4 regions of the Micromonospora sp. NPDC049004 genome follow, and region 1 is predicted to be linked to each of the others. Evidence: riboswitches for the same ligand, from Rfam matches in the RefSeq annotation. Region 1 holds a riboswitch; each other region holds the start of a gene.

The links. A riboswitch is a leader RNA that binds a small molecule or an ion and turns the genes downstream of it on or off. The one in region 1 is predicted to bind cyclic di-AMP.
Region 2: another riboswitch for cyclic di-AMP. It lies ahead of AB0B97_RS23660 (hypothetical protein); the one in region 1 lies ahead of AB0B97_RS05670 (hypothetical protein).
Region 3: another riboswitch for cyclic di-AMP. It lies ahead of AB0B97_RS07980 (NlpC/P60 family protein); the one in region 1 lies ahead of AB0B97_RS05670 (hypothetical protein).
Region 4: another riboswitch for cyclic di-AMP. It lies ahead of AB0B97_RS02095 (transglycosylase family protein); the one in region 1 lies ahead of AB0B97_RS05670 (hypothetical protein).

The regions. Positions count from the first base shown of each region.
Region 1 is NZ_JBEZFG010000002.1:196,381-200,228, forward strand. Features, by position in the region: gene AB0B97_RS05660 (copper-translocating P-type ATPase) at 1-186, opposite strand, end outside; gene AB0B97_RS05665 (YibE/F family protein) at 679-2,043, shown strand; cyclic di-AMP (ydaO/yuaA leader) riboswitch at 2,210-2,340, shown strand; gene AB0B97_RS05670 (hypothetical protein) at 2,345-3,364, shown strand; gene AB0B97_RS05675 (carbonic anhydrase) at 3,459-3,848, opposite strand, start outside.
Region 2 is NZ_JBEZFG010000008.1:119,581-123,428, reverse strand. Features, by position in the region: gene AB0B97_RS23670 (AAA family ATPase) at 1-718, shown strand, start outside; gene AB0B97_RS23665 (cation diffusion facilitator family transporter) at 826-1,743, shown strand; cyclic di-AMP (ydaO/yuaA leader) riboswitch at 1,885-2,016, shown strand; gene AB0B97_RS23660 (hypothetical protein) at 2,070-3,089, shown strand; gene AB0B97_RS23655 (hypothetical protein) at 3,211-3,759, shown strand.
Region 3 is NZ_JBEZFG010000002.1:676,876-680,723, reverse strand. Features, by position in the region: gene AB0B97_RS07985 (peptidoglycan recognition family protein) at 1-1,351, opposite strand, end outside; cyclic di-AMP (ydaO/yuaA leader) riboswitch at 1,586-1,722, shown strand; gene AB0B97_RS07980 (NlpC/P60 family protein) at 1,736-2,776, shown strand; gene dcd (dCTP deaminase) at 2,837-3,415, opposite strand; gene AB0B97_RS07970 (pyridoxamine 5'-phosphate oxidase family protein) at 3,515-3,848, shown strand, end outside.
Region 4 is NZ_JBEZFG010000001.1:496,369-500,216, forward strand. Features, by position in the region: gene AB0B97_RS02080 (BTAD domain-containing putative transcriptional regulator) at 1-1,024, opposite strand, end outside; gene AB0B97_RS02085 (peptidase inhibitor family I36 protein) at 1,205-1,606, shown strand; gene AB0B97_RS02090 (peptidoglycan-binding domain-containing protein) at 1,691-2,179, opposite strand; cyclic di-AMP (ydaO/yuaA leader) riboswitch at 2,639-2,783, shown strand; gene AB0B97_RS02095 (transglycosylase family protein) at 2,783-3,433, shown strand; gene AB0B97_RS02100 (hypothetical protein) at 3,527-3,848, opposite strand, start outside.

The DNA.
Region 1 (3,848 bases):
CTCGCGCACCGCGCCGACCAGGAACGGCCAGCCACCCCAGAGGAAGACCACCGATCCGAACACCGGCCCGATCCAGGAGCGACCGGGAACGTCCCATCGGAGCCCGAGCCGGTCCATCACCAGGTGACTGGTCAGCACCACCGGCACGGTGAGCACCAGGCAGACCCAGAACCGGCGGCGGAACATCGCCGGGTCGTGGCCGGCGTGCTTGTCGTGGCCGGCGTGCTTCTCCGGGCCGGCGTGCTTCTCCGGGCCAGCGCGCTTCTCCGGGCCGGCGTGCTGATCGTGGGCGGCGTGCTGATCGTGGGCGGCCGGCGTCGCGTGCCGGTTCCGGTCGGCGGCCTGCTCGGGGACGGGCTCGGACATGACTCCAACATGCCGCTCCGGCCCAGGCCGCGCGAGCGGTTCGACCATCCGACACTCCGCCACGACCTGCGACACCCAGTTGGGCTGGCTAGCATCTCCGGCGATGGCCTACCGGACTCCGCCGCCCAGTCGGGCACCGGCGCCGCCACGGCGCGGCGCCTGCGCCGACCGGCCGGCCCAGTGGATCACCCTGGGTAACCAACGGGTCGTCAACCAGCAATTCGATGCGCTCGTCACCGCGTTCGTCCGGCGGAGGTGAACCGCCCGGCCCGTCCGCACGTACCCCGCACCGGATCGTTGGGAGTTCTCGCATTGGGTTCCGACCACAGCCATACCGCCCGCCCCGCCCCGCCCCGGGTCCGGCGGATCCTCGTCGCGACGGTGGTGCCGCTCTTCGTGGCCACCGTCGTCGCCGCCGTGGTGCTCTGGCCACGGGACGGGGCGCCGCAGGCCGGCGGTGGCACTGACGCGCCGCGCCACCACGGCACGGTGACCCGGGTGGTGACCGAACCCTGCCCGCCGTCGGCCAGCCCGGAGGGCACACCGGCCACCGGGCCGTGCGGCACGGTGGACGTACGGGTCGAGGACGGGCCGAGCGCCGGCCAGCAGGTACGGACGCCCGTCCCCGCCGGACCCGGCGCTCCACGCGTCGAGGTCGGCGACGACGTCGTCCTGGTCGAGCTGACCGACCCGACCGATCCCACCACCAGCAGCTGGAACATCGCCGAGCATCAGCGCGGAACGCCGCTGGTGTGGCTCGCGGTGGTCTTCGCCGCCGCGATCGTCGCGTTCGGCCGGTGGCGGGGCCTGGCCGCGCTGGCGGGGCTGGCCGCCAGCTTCGCCATCCTGCTCACCTTCGTGTTGCCGGGCATCAGCGCCGGTCGGCCACCGCTGCTGGTGGCGGTGGTCGGCGCCGCCCTGATCATGTTCGTGGTGCTCTACCTGACACACGGAGTGACCGCGCAGACCTCGGTCGCGGTGCTCGGCACCCTCGGCAGCCTGGTGCTCACCGGAGTGCTCGCGACCATCGCCACGGCCGCCACCCGGCTCACCGGCTTCGGCAGCGAGGACGCCACCACGCTGTCGATGTTCCAGGCCCACGTGGACCTGCGCGGCCTGCTGCTCGCCGGGATCATCATCGGCTCACTCGGGGTGCTCGACGACGTGACAGTCACCCAGGCCGCCACCGTCACCGAACTGGCGAACGCCAACCCCGGTCTGAGCCGGCTACAGCTCTACCGGGCGGCCACCCGGGTCGGCCGGGCGCACATCGCCTCCACGGTCAACACCATCGTCCTGGCGTACGCGGGCGCCTCACTACCGCTGCTGCTCCTGCTCACCGCCGACACCCGCCCCCTCGGGCAGATCCTGACCAGCGAATTCCTCGCCCAGGAGATCGTCCGCAGCGCGGTCGCCACACTCGGCCTGATCGCCGCCGTACCCCTCACCACCGGGCTGGCCGCCGTGGTGACCGCGGCCGGGGCGACGCCGACGCAGGACACGGACGCCGACGTCCTGACACCGCGCCCCCGTCGGGACCGGACGGAGACACTGGCCGCTCTCAGCTCCCCGCCAGGGGGTCGGCCCGACGGACCCGACCCGGAGCGGAACGCACCCCCATCCACCGCCACCACCGGGTGGCCAGAGCCGAACAGGAGCACTGATACGGCATGGTGACACTCCTCAGCGTGACCGGATCGGGCACTCGCCCTGAGAACCGCGTCACTGGTCACTCAACGCCATGGCGAAATGACACTTTTAGTCGGCATCAGGACGTAGCTCAGGCGGTGGATTCTCGGGTAACCTCGCTGCCGGCCACCGACGAAGGCGCGCAGCGGCGCCTGCGGTGCCACCGCCCAATCGCCAACCGGCGAGCCGGGGACCCAGGTACGTGGGGTGAATCCGCGACAGCGGTAGGGGCCACTTCCGCCCCGAACCCGTCAGCTAACCCGGTCGGCGGTCGACGGAAGGGAACATTGTGACGGCACCCCTACGCCGCTGGTTGACACCCGTGGTGGCCGTGCTCGCTGCGCTGACCGTGTTCGCCGGCCCCCTCCCGGCCCACGCCGCCCCGACGACCCCCACACCGTCCGGGCACGAAGAGGAAGACGAACCCAAGCTCCTCACCGACGTCATCGAGCAGACCAACCGGGACTACGTGGCGGCCAAGTCCAAACTGGACAAGTCCAAGAAGCGGCAGCTTGAGCTGGCGGTGGAGGTCCAGCGGGCCAAGGCCGACCTGGACGCGCTGGCCCCGCAGGTCGCGCAGATCGCCGCCCAGTCGTACCGGACCGGACGGGTCGGCGCGATCGCGATGCTGCTGGAGAGCGACGCCCCGGACTCGTTCGTCCGCCGAGCCGCGGCGCTCGACGAGATGAACATGGTCAACGAGAAGAAGCTCGCCGAGGTCAACGCGGTCAAGTCCCGCGCCGAGCAGGCCAAGCTGGCCCTCGACGCGGAGATCCGCGAGCAGCAGAAGCAGACCGCCCTGATGGCGAAGGACAAGCGCGACGCGGACAAGGCGCTCGCGCTGGTCGGCGGTCAGGGTTTCACCGGCGGTCTGGTCGACGCCGTCTCGCCGGTCGCCCGGATCGGCCCGGGTCGCACCGCCGACGGTGACTGGAAGCCGCAGTCGTGCAGCGAGGACGACCCCACCACCTCCGGTTGCGTCACCCCGCGCACCCTGCACGCGTACAAGGAGGTCAAGCGGGCCGGCTTCAACCGGTTCGTCGGCTGCCACCGCAACGGTGGCCCGTACGAGCACCCGAAGGGCCGCGCCTGTGACTGGTCGTTGCAGAAGAGCGGCTTCAGCCCGTGGCACAACAACGACACCCGCATGTACGGCAACAACGTCGCCGCGTTCCTCATCCGCAACGCCGACCGCCTCGGCATCTACTACGTGATCTGGAACCGGCAGATCTGGTTCCCGGCGACCGGCTGGAAGTCGTACAGCGGGCCGTCGAACCACACCGACCACGTCCACATGTCGATGCTCTGATCCACCCGACGAAGTCCGAGGGCCGTCCCGCATCAGGCGGGACGGCCCTCGTCGGGTCAGGCGCGGCGAAAGCCGCCGGGCGGCAGTTGTCGGGTCAGGCGGCGGCGGAGGCTGCCGGGTCGTCCGAGGTCGCCGCATCGGCCGGTACGGGGGTCACCGGGCGCACCACGCCGGCGGCGAGCCGGTACGACATGCCCACCACCGCACACCGCCCCTGCGCCACCTCGCCGGCCAGCACGGGCGACTGCCCGAGCAGCGTCTCGACGGTCTGCGCGATGTGGATGTCGACGATGCCGTCGATGTCGTCCACGCCCTCGGCGGCGGCACGTCGCAGGCTGGGCACCACCGCGTCGACGACCGCGGGAAGGTGCCCCGGGGGCGCGACACCGGTGGCGGCCGCCTCGCGGGCTGCCTGCACGGCACCGCACGAGTCGTGGCCGAGGACCACCACCAGTGGAGTGCCGAGCACGGTCACGGCGTACTC
Region 2 (3,848 bases), on a different contig from region 1:
TGGGGGCGTACGCGAGCTGAGCACCGCCAGCGACCGGCAGCGGGCCGCCCGCGCGGCGGCCCGGGAGCGTCCCGAGGACTACCGGGAGTACGCGCACGTGGTGGTGGACGAGGCGCAGGACGTCTCGCCGATGCAGTGGCGGATGGTCGGGCGGCGGGGCCGTCTGGCCTCCTGGACCGTCGTGGGCGACCCGGCGCAGACCGCGTGGACGGGTGATCCCGAGGAGCTGACCCGCGCCCGGGACCAGGCGCTGGGCCGGCGCAAGCGGCACGATTTCACGCTCACCACCAACTACCGCAACTCGGCGGAGATCTTCGCGGTGGCGGCGGCGGAGATCCGCCGGCTCTACCCGGACCTGTCGCTGCCGACCGCCGTCCGCTCCACCGGGGTCGACCCGGTCGAGCTGGTGGTGCCGCCGGCCGGCTTGGAGACCGCGGTCGTGGAGGCGGCCTCCGGCCTGCTGGCCGAGGTGGACGGCACGGTCGGGGTGATCACGCCGGTCACCCGTCGCGACGAGGTCGCCGGTTGGCTCGGCTCACTCGGCGCGGCGCGGCTGCAGGTGGTGACCAGCCTGGAGGCGAAGGGCATGGAGTACGACGCTGTGGTGCTGGTCGCCCCGAGCGAGATCCGGGCCGATCCGGGCTCCGGCGTACGCACGCTCTACGTGGCGCTCTCGCGGGCCACTCAGCGGCTCACCACCATCGACCCGACCGGCTGACCTGCGGGTTGCGGGGTCGGCGGGTGGACCCTCCCCGTACAGTTGCATACATAGCGATGTGAGCATACATTTGACCGGGTCCCGGGTGGCGAAGGAGGGTGGATCTCGTGGGAGCAGGTCATGACCACCACCACGGGTCGGTCGCCAACGCCGCCCACCAGCACCGGGGCCGACTCTGGGCCGCGTTCGGGCTGCTCGCCACCCTGATGGTGGTCGAGGGCGTGACCGCCTTCCACACCGGCTCGCTCGCCCTGCTCTCCGACGCCGGGCACATGTTCACCGACGTGCTGGGCATCGGGATGGCGCTCGCCGCGATCACCGCCACCCGGCGGGCCACCGGCGACCCGCAGCGCACCTTCGGGCTCTACCGCCTCGAGGTGCTCGCCGCCCTGGCCAACGCCGTCCTGCTCTCCGGCGTGGCGGTCTACGTGCTGATCGAGGCGATCGGGCGGTTCGGCGACCCCCACGAGGTGCTGACCGGCCCGATGCTCGCGGTGGCCGTCCTCGGCCTGCTCGCCAACGTGGTCGCGTTCGCGCTGCTGCGCGCCGGCGCCCGGGAGAGCATCAACCTCCAGGGCGCCTACCTGGAGGTGCTCGGCGATCTGCTCGGCTCGCTCGGCGTGATCGGCGCGGCGCTGCTCATCGCGGTCACCGAGTGGTGGTGGGCCGACCCGTTGGTAGCGGTCGCCATCGGCGTGTTCATCCTGCCGCGCACCTGGCGGCTGGGCCGCGCCGCCGTCCGCATCCTGGTGCAGGCCGCCCCGGAACACCTCCAGGTCACCGCAGTGCACGACCGACTGGCCGCGGTGCCCGGCGTCGTCGAGGTGCACGACCTGCACGTCTGGACGCTCACCTCGGGCATGGAGGTGGCCTCCGCACACCTGATCATGGCGCCCGGCGGGGAGGTCGGCGCGGTGCTCACCGCGGCGCGCAGCGCCCTGCGGGAGGACTTCCGCATCGAGCACGCCACGCTCCAGATCGAGCCCGGCGCCGCCCCGGACGCCTGCGGTTCGATCGAGTGGTGATCCCTTACCTGACGAAATGACCGTTCAGCAGTCATTTTGGGTGGTGGCGCGGACACCTTCCGTCACATCGACTGCACACGCCCCACCTGCACCGGTAGGCTCGTCCCCGGCCACCACCCGGCGGCGCCCTCCCGGCGCCGGTGGCGGCCGCCGCCTAATCACCCGAGAGGGTGAACCGGGGAACCATGTTCCTGGGGTGCATCCGCGTCAGCGGTAGGGATCTTCCGTCCCGAACCCGTCAGCTAACCCGGTCGGCGGCTGACGGAAGGACATGCGTAGTGGCACCAGCACGACCACCCGCCGCCCGACTCGCGGCACTGATCGTCATGATGGTCACCCTCGGCGTCGCCCTCCCGGTGGGCGCCGCCACCGCCGCTCCCCCCGGCGGCCTGCGGGCCGCCGCGGCACCCGACGGCGACGAGGAGGGCGGCACCCCCGCGCTGCGGGCCCAACTGGAGGCCGCCAGCAAGGGCTACCTGGACGCGAAGCGCGCCCTGGACACCTCCGTCCAGCGACAGCAGCAACTCGCGGCAAAGCTGAAGACCACCGAGGCCGAGATGACCGTGCGCAACGGCAAGGTCGGCGAGATCGCCGGCGTGGCCTACCGCACCGGCCGGCTCAGCACCGTCTCGGCGCTGCTCAACACCAACACCCCCGAGGGCTTCATGGACCGGGCGGCCGCGCTGGACGTGGTGGCCGCCAACGAGGACCGGGTGCTGCGCGACCTGCACGCCACCCGGGACGAGGCCAACCGCACCCGCACCGCCCTGGACGGCGAGATCCGCGAGCAGCGCAAGCAGGTCGAGGTGATGGCCAAGCGCAAGGAGCAGGCCGAACGGGCCCTGACGGTGGCCACCAGCAAGCCGCGCACCACCGCCGCCGACACCAGCTCCAACCGGGGCACCTCCACCGCCAACGCCCAGCCCGCGCCGCGCAACTCCGACGGCTCCTGGCCGTCCGAGTCGTGCAGCATCAACGACCCCACCCCGGCCAGCGGCTGCATCACCCCCCGCACCCTGCACGCCCTCAACCAGGCGAAGGCCGCCGGCTTCACCCGGTACGTCTCCTGTCACCGCTCGGGCGGCTCGGGCGAACACCCGAAGGGTCGGGCCTGTGACTTCGCCGCGCAGAAGGGCGGCTTCGGCGGGGACGCCACCGGCGGCGACAAGACGTACGGCAGCAACCTGGCCGCCTACTTCATCCGCAACTCCGACCGGCTCGCCGTGCTCTACGTGATCTGGTACAGGCAGATCTGGCTGCCCAGCAGCGGGTGGAAGTCGTACAGCGGGGGGAACGGCGACCCCTCCAGCGACCACACCAACCACGTACACCTGTCGGTGTACTGACCCTGTCGGTGGCCGGCGCACCGTCGAGCGGGTGCGCCGGCCCCGGGTACGTCAGCGGACGTACCCCGGACGTCGCCGGCGGTCGGACGACCCGGCCGGGCCGGGCCGGCAGCATTCGGGTATGCCGCGAATACCGCCCGCCACCCGCAAGGCGCTGCTCACCCTGCACCTCATCACCTCGCTCGGTTGGCTCGGAGCCGACCTGGTGCTGCTCACCCTCGGCATCGCGGCACAGCGCGGCGCCGACCCGGCAGTGGTCTACCCGGTCGCCGGGCTCGTCGGCACGGTGCTGTTCGCGCCGCTGAGCGTGCTCGTCTGGCTCGTCGGCGTCGCCAGCGCGCTGCTCACCCCGTGGGGCCTGGTGCGCTACCGGTGGGTGCTGGTCAAGCTGGTGATCACCACGGTGATGGTCGGGCTGGTGCTGTTCCTGCTCACCCCGAACCTGCGGCACGCGAGCGCGCTGGGCGCCGCCCTGCCCGCCCGGGACCGCGCCGACCTGGTGATCGCGCCCGCGGTGTCGACCAGCCTCATGATCATCGCGACAGTGCTCTCCACGTACAAGCCCTGGGGACGCCGACCCGCGCGACCTCGCCGCCCCGGGACCGCACGAGCCGCGACGCAGGCTCCTCGCGCCGCCAGCACCGGGCATGATCGCGCGATGACGGGGTGACCAACGCCGTCACCATCGCGATGACGCCGGGGACGGGCGAGGTACGAGCCTGATCACGACGGCCGCGCGCCGGGTGCCAAGGGGGTGCG
Region 3 (3,848 bases), 480 kb from region 1:
TGGTCGCGTAATCGGGGTCGATCCGGACGAGCCCGGTGGCCGGGGTGCCGGTGTCCAGGCGCGGTGCGTGCAGCAGGTCGAAGTAGTGCGTCCAGTCCCAGTACGGCCCCGGGTCCCAGTGCATGCCGCGCACTGTCGACGCGATGGTGCCGGGCACGTTGTCGTGGCCGATGATGTGCTGGCGGTCCAGTGGGATCCCGTACCGCAGCGCGAGGTGCCGGACGAGTTTCGCCGAGGTCCGGTACATCGCCTCGGTGTACCAGGTGCCCTGCGCGGCGAAGCCCTCGTGTTCCAGCCCGATCGACTTCGCGTTGACGTACCAGTTGCCGGCGTGCCAGGCGACGTCCTTGGTCTTGACGTGCTGGGCGATGTTCCCGTCCACCGAGCGCAGCGAGTAGTGCCAGCTCACGTAGGTCGGGTCCTGGACGAGTTTCAGCGTGGTCGCCCAACTCGCCTCGGTGTCGTGGATGACGATGTACTCGATCTTCTGCCGGGCGGGCCGGTCGGAGAGATCGTGGTTGCCGTAGTCGCCGTCGCCGAACGCCTCGTAGGGTGCCGGGATCCACTCACAGGAGACGGTCCGTGGGCACTCCAGCCCGTCCGGGCGGGCGAGTCGTCGCAGGCCCAGCCGGTCCAACCAGGAGCGCTGGGGCTGGACCGCGCGGGCCGGCAACGTCACCCGCTGGCCGTCGTCGGTCACGCGGGACTCGCCGGCGCCGATGGTGGTGAAGACCTCGTCGGCGAAGGCCGCCGCGGCGTCGGCGCTGTCCGCGCCGGCGTACCGGGCCACCGCGCCGTACCAGGTCGCGGGGTCGGTGCCGGCACCCACCGGGGCGCCCACCTCCCGTTGGTACGCGGCCAGCAGCGCCGCCCCGCCCCGAATGTTTGTCGTCGGGTCGCTGCGCAGCGCCTCGGGGGCGGCCCCGGTCAGCGCGGCGGCGGCGTCGACGGTCTGCAACGTGGCGGTGGACGGCGCGGGATCCGTGGCCGGTGCGGGTGCCATGGCGGCACGAGAGTCGTCGCCGCGCGGATCCTCGGCGCCGGCGTCGTGGTGGCCACGCGCGGGTAGGGCGGCCACGTGGCGGGCATCGGTCAGGTGCATCGGTCCGTAGCCGCCGCTGGTGCTCGGGGTGCCGGCGTTGCTGTCCCAGCGGGACTCCAGGTAGGAGACCCCGAGCAGCACGGCGGTCGGCACGCCGTACTCGGTCGACGCGGCGGCGTACTGCTGCTGACGGTCGGCGGAGGGTGCTGCGGAGGCGGTGCCGGCGCTCAGCGGTACGGCGGCCGTGGCGATGACCACCGCGACCGCGAGCGATGCGCGCCGGCCGGCGGACAGGGTTGGACTTTCCATCGAACCCCCTAGATTTGACTGGTAACTGTGTCGTCACCTTCGCGCCGGTCGGGAGTCCGCGTCAATACCTTTCCATATATCAAACTGCATCGAAAGAAACCTTCACACACGCTCGGTGATCTCTTCCAATCGGTACGGAGTGTCACGGCCGCACGGGTTGCGGATCGGTAACGGCCGTCTCTACTCTGGTCATTTGTCGGCCCGGTAGCAGGTCCGCCCATCCCGGGCGGTAACGGACCGACACCGCCGAGTCGCTTTCGAGCGAGCCGGGGACCCAGGTTCCCCCGGGGTGAATCCGCAGCCAATGCGGTAGGGCGCCAACTTCCCGCCCGAACCCGTCAGCTAACCCGGTAGGCGGTCGGGAAGAAGGAGTACGGAACCCCGGTGGCCCTCCATGCCCCGCGGCCGTCGTCCGAACGGTCGGCCCCGGCCGACCCGACGTCGACAGTGCCGCGTCCACGCTGGTCCCGCTTCACCACCGCCCTCGCCGCACTGGTCGGCGTTGCCGTCGTCCTGACCGGCAGCGCCACGGCGGCCCACGCGGACCCGTCCGTCGCCGAGATCGAGCGCCAGATCGACGCCGACTGGAACAAGCTCGAACCGGTAATCGAACGGCACAACGCCACCCGCGCGGACCTGGCCGCCAAGCGCAAGCAGGCCGACGCGCTCGCCGCCCGCATCGCGCCCCTGGAGCGCCAGGTCGACGCCGCGATGAACAAGGTCAGCGCGCTGGCCGTGCGCGCGTACATGGGCGAGAACCTGTCGACGGTCAACACGATGCTCGGCAGCCGGTCGCCCGGTGAGGTGGTCGGGCAGCTCGAAATGCTCGACCGGTTCGCCCACAACCAGCAGCAGGACGTCCGGCAGGTCGCCGATCTCCGCGACGAGCTGGCCCGGCAGAAGGCGCCGCTCGACGAGATGGTGGCCCAGCTGACCCGGACCGAAGCGCAGCTGGCGGCGAAGAAGAAGCAGATCAACGACGAGATCGACAGGCTGCAGAAGCTGCGCCTCAAGGTGTACGGCAACGGCGGCGGCGGTCCCCTGCGTCCGGCGCCCTGCCCGGCCAGCTACCCCGGCGGCGGCGCGGGCATTGCGGTCAAGTTCGCCTGCGCTCAGATCGGCAAGCCGTACGTGTGGGGCGCCGAGGGTCCGAACTCGTACGACTGCTCCGGGCTGATGCTCGCCGCGTGGGCGAAGGCCGGTGTGTCTCTGCCGCACAACGCCGCCGCGCAGAGCCGGGTGACCAAGAACGTCAGCAGGGCCGATCTGCGCCCCGGTGACCTGGTCTTCTACTACAGCGACATCCACCACGTCGGCATGTACGTCGGCAATGGCTGGGTGGTGCACGCCTCCCAGGCCGGTGTGCCCATCAAGATGAAGAAGGTCGACGACGGGCCGATCCACAGCTACGGCCGTCCCGGCTGACCGACGCCGGACACAGCGAGGGCCCGTCGCGATCTCGTCGCGGCGGGCCCTCGTCGTGCGTCAGCGCGTCGGCCAGGCACGCCAGTTCTGCCAGGAGCGGCTCGGCGTTGGCCCCCGCTGGCCCTGGTAACGCGAGCCGTAGACCACCGAGCCGTACGGGTGCTCGGCCGGCGAGGAGAGCCGGAAGATGCAGAGCTGGCCGATCTTCATGCCCGGCCAGAGGGTGATCGGGAGGTTCGCCACGTTGGACAGCTCCAGCGTCACGTGACCGGAGAAGCCCGGGTCGATGAACCCGGCGGTGGAGTGGGTGAGCAGGCCGAGGCGGCCCAGTGAGCTCTTGCCCTCCAGCCGGCCGGCGAGTTGGTCGCCGAGCGAGATCACTTCCAGCGTCGAGGCGAGCACGAACTCCCCCGGGTGCAGCACGAACGGCTCGCCCTCGGGCACCTCGACCACCGAGGTCAGGTCGTCCTGCTGCATGGCCGGATCGATGTGGGTGTAGAGATGGTTGTTGAAGACCCGGAACAGCCGGTCGAGTCGTACGTCGATGCTGGACGGTTGGACCAGGGTGGGCTCGAACGGTTCCAGGCCCAGCGTGCCGGCCTTGATCTCGGAGACCAGGTCGCGGTCGGAGAGCAGCATCGGACCACCATAGCGGCGTCGGCCGGATCGGCCGGATTCGGTGCCGGTGACCAGCGCGTCGAGGTCGCTGCTCGTACATTTGTTCGATAGAATGCTCGCATGGCTTCCTGGTCCGAATTCGCCGCCGACGAGCCCCGCCTCGCCGACGGGATCCGCGTTCTCCTGCAGCAGTACGGGCCGGGCTTCGGCTACCTGGCCACGGTCCGCGCCGACGGCGGGCCCCGGGTCCATCCGGTCTCCCCGGTCATCACCGACGAGGGTCTCTTCTGCTTCATCATCGACTCGCCGAAGCGCCGCGACCTCGAACGGGACGGCCGCTACGCGCTGCACTCGTTCCCCCCGGAGGAGAGCGACGACGAGGCGTACGTGGCGGGCCACGCCTGGCCGGTCACCGACCCGGTCCAGGTGGCCCGACTGGCGCAGAGCGCCCGGG
Region 4 (3,848 bases), on a different contig from region 1:
GGTTGGCGTAGAGCTGCCCGTCGGGGAAGTGCCCGGCGGCCCGGTGCGCCCAGTGCACGGCGAGCGCCGTCTTGCCCACCCCGCCCGCTCCGGAGAGCACCGCCAGTGGGACCGCCCCGGGTTGCGCCTCGGCGGACGACCGCAGCGCGTCCAGACGTGCCAACTCCGGACCGCGCCCGGCAAAACCCCGGACATCCGACGGCAACTGCGCCGGGACCGGGCGGTCCGGGTGGGGCCTGTTGACGAGGCCCGCTCCGGCGGGGGCGCTGGACGGCCCGGGAGCCGGCGCGGTGACCTCACCGCGCAGGATGGCCTGGTGCAGCTGGCGAAGCTCGACGCCCGGGTCCGCGCCGAGCGCGTCGGCGAGACGGTCCCGCAGCCGGGCGTAGTACGCCAGCGCCTGTGCGCCGCGACCGGCCGCGGCCAGCGCGTGCAGCAGCACGGCGGCGACCGGTTCGTCCAGGGGGTGGTCGTCGGCGAGCCGGGTCAGCGGGTCGATGACCGGGTCCGGCTCGCCCCGCCGCAGCAGGGCGCGGGCCCACTGCACCGCGGTGTCGGTGTGCCGGCGGTGCCAGTCCTGCCGGACCCGCGCCGCCCACTCGCCGGTCAGCCCGGCCAGGGGTTCGCCGCGCCACAGCTCCAGCGCCCGGCGCAACAGCTCCACCCGCTCGGGATCGTCGTCACCCAGCCGATCGGCCCGGTGCCGCAGCGAGTCGAAGTGCTGACCGTCCACTGTCTCCGGTGGCTGGTCCAGCAGGTACCCGCCGGAGCGTCGAACCAGAGCGTCCGGTGCGCCCGCGTCGGCCAGCACACGGCGGAGCCGGGCGAGGTAGACGTGCAGGTTGTGGCGGGCCCTGGGCGGTGGCGCGTCGCCCCAGACCCGGTCCACAAGCGACTCCACGTGGACCGGTCGGCCGACATCGACCGCCAGCGCGGCCAGGACGGCGCGCTGGCGGGCTGCTCCGGCGTCGACCAGGCGGCCGTCCGCCCAGACCTCGACCGGCCCGAGGACCCGAATCTCCATGAACCGCCGCTCGCCGCGCCGCCAGTCGGACAATCCGCCGACGAGCGGCCGGATTGAGGTTCCGGCAGGAATTCGTCGACCTGCCGCGCAGATCATGGTGGCACAGCGGCATCGATCAACGCGATGTCGGCAATTCGACTCACGGCCCGTCCGGTCGTGACGACACCGGAGGTCACCATCGTGCGAAGTGCTCTGCGAAGGTTCACGTCCGCCCTGCTCGGCGTGGTTGCCGTGGGCGCCACGCTCGCCGTCGCCCCGAGCCCGGCCCAGGCCAACTACGCCTGCCCCTCGGGTCTGCTCTGCCTGTACGCCGGGACCAACTTCAGTGGGGACATCTTCCTGCTCGACGGGCCGTACAACGGCTGCAACGACGTCCCGCTGCCCTCGTACTTCCGCAACCGGACCCAGTCGATCATCAACAACCGGCCGTCGGGCACCGTCTCCACCTTCTGGGACAACGCCAACGCCACCGGCCTGCTCGGCTACCAGCACGCCTACGGCTACCGGGCGAACCTGGCGTACGACACGGCCGCGATCGGGGGGAGTTGGAACCAGCGGATCGAGGCGGTCCGCGTCTGCTGAGCCGCGGACCGAACCGGGCAGGGGGGTGCACGACGGCGCCGGCCGGAATCCCACGGGGGACTCCGACCGGCGCCGTCAGGCGGCTCAGCCCGGGTAGTAGCAGACGTTCGGGATGACCGCCCCGCCGTTGACCCCGAAGATCGCGAAGCCCATGTACGCCCGGGTCTGCGGGCCGTACTCGCCGTCCTCGGCGATGTTCGCGTACACGATGTCCTGGTTGATGCGGTGCTGGGCGTACCGGACGGCCTCGCGGGTCTTCGAGCCGTAGTTGCCGTCGAGGGAGAGCGACTGCGAGTAGCAGTTGTTCAGCGCCTCCTGAAGCACCAGCACGGCCGAGTTCGAGTGGCCGTAGGTGAGATAGCACTGCTTGTTCCCGGTCTGCCAACCGATGGTCGGCACGTGCATGTCCGCGCCGCCCGGATAGCCGCCGACCCGGTAGAAGGTCAGGCTGGTGCAGGGGCTGGACGCCTGTGCGGCGGTCGGTGCGAGCAGGGTCAGGCCGGCGCTGGCCAGGACGGTCACGAGGGTGGCGGCGGCGCTGCGGCGGCCGATGCGGCTCCGGTGGATCGACATGCTCTCCTCCTGGGAAGGTGACCGGGATCGACCCGGTGTGCCTTCGAGCATCGCGGCCGCCGATCTACGGTTTCCTGCCCGAACGTCAATTCGCAAGGAGCGCGCACGAGGAGGGCGGCGCCACCCGCCCACCGGTGTGGGCCGCGCCCTCGGTCCCAGCCGGGGCGGTCTACTCCGCTCTCGGTCACGACACCCGGTCCTCCGCTTCGCCCGGACACGTCGAACTGCTCCGTCGCATCACCTCCGGGCTGCGTACGGACGGTGACATCCGGGCCTGATCGGAATCGGTCCATCATGGTCGGTGCACAGCCGCGCGTCGTCCGCAACCGCTGGCAGAGGCGCCCCGCGTGCACCGGTGAACAAGTTCACAAGCGTTGGGCGAGGGTCACCGACCGTGCCTACCGTCGGTCGAGTCCACCACCGTGGACACCACGACCGGCAACGCCAAATCCTGCCCCCGGTCGTCGGATACCGGAACCCCGGGCAGGAGCGGGGGACCCACGTTCCTCGGTGCATGTCACCTCGGGGTGAAGCCGCCACCGCGCGGCCGGGCTCCTCGGCCCGAACCCGACAGCTCACCTCGCCGGCGTGGAGGAACCACACATGACGTCTGTCTACACGCCCCGTCATCGACGGGTCACCACCCGCCGCGTCGCCGTCGGCACCCTGGCCGTCGGCGCGGTCACCGGCGCCGTCGCCCTCTTCGGGCCCGCGGCCCCGGCCCAGGCCGGTGTCAACTGGGACGCGATCGCCCAGTGCGAGTCCGGCGGCAACTGGAAGATCAACACCGGTAACGGCTACTACGGCGGCCTGCAGTTCTCCCAGGGCACCTGGGCCGGCTACGGCGGCAAGAAGTACGCCGCCCGCGCCGACCTGGCCAGCCGCGGCGAGCAGATCGCCATCGCCGAGAAGGTGCTCGACGGGCAGGGCATCGGCGCGTGGCCGACCTGTGGCCGCAAGGGTGGCTCGTCGGGCTCCGCCGCGAAGTCCTCGAAGTCCACCGCCGGGAAGGACCGGTCCACCGCGCCGAAGGACCGGTCGTCGCGCGGCGACCAGCCGGCGACCCGCAACCACGAGCGCACCGCCCCCGCGGCCGGCGGCGACACGTACGTCGTCAAGCCGGGGGACACCCTGTCGGAGATCGCCGACAGCCACCACCAGGCGGGCGGCTGGGAGGCCCTGTACGAGCGCAACCGGCAGCTGATCGGCGCCGACGCCGGCCTGATCTTCCCGGGTCAGCGGCTCGCCCTCTGACGTACGACACACGAACGCTCGGCCGGGTCACCGGCCGAGCGTTCGGTCGTTCGTCGGGCGCTGATCGCCTCTGAGCACCGTGTGTCGTCGCGGCTACGCCGCGGGGGCGGAGGCCCTCGACTCCCGGCGCGACGCCACCGCGTTGGCGCTGCGGTCCCACCGGCCGGCGGGTGCCGCGGCCTCGCCGGGCCAGCCCGTGCCGGCGTCGTCGCCGCCGATGGTCATCTCGACCGCGCCGGGGGTCCTGCGGGCCAGCCGGAGCGACTGCTCGGCACCCGCGCGGGCCGAGCACGGCCAGGACTGGCCGGCGCACTGGAGGTTGCGGCAGTGGCCCTCGTCGTCGGGCTCGTGGGCACTCAGCACGTCGACCGCCAACTGCCAGAGCAGGGGGTCGGTCACGTCGTGCGGGCGTTCG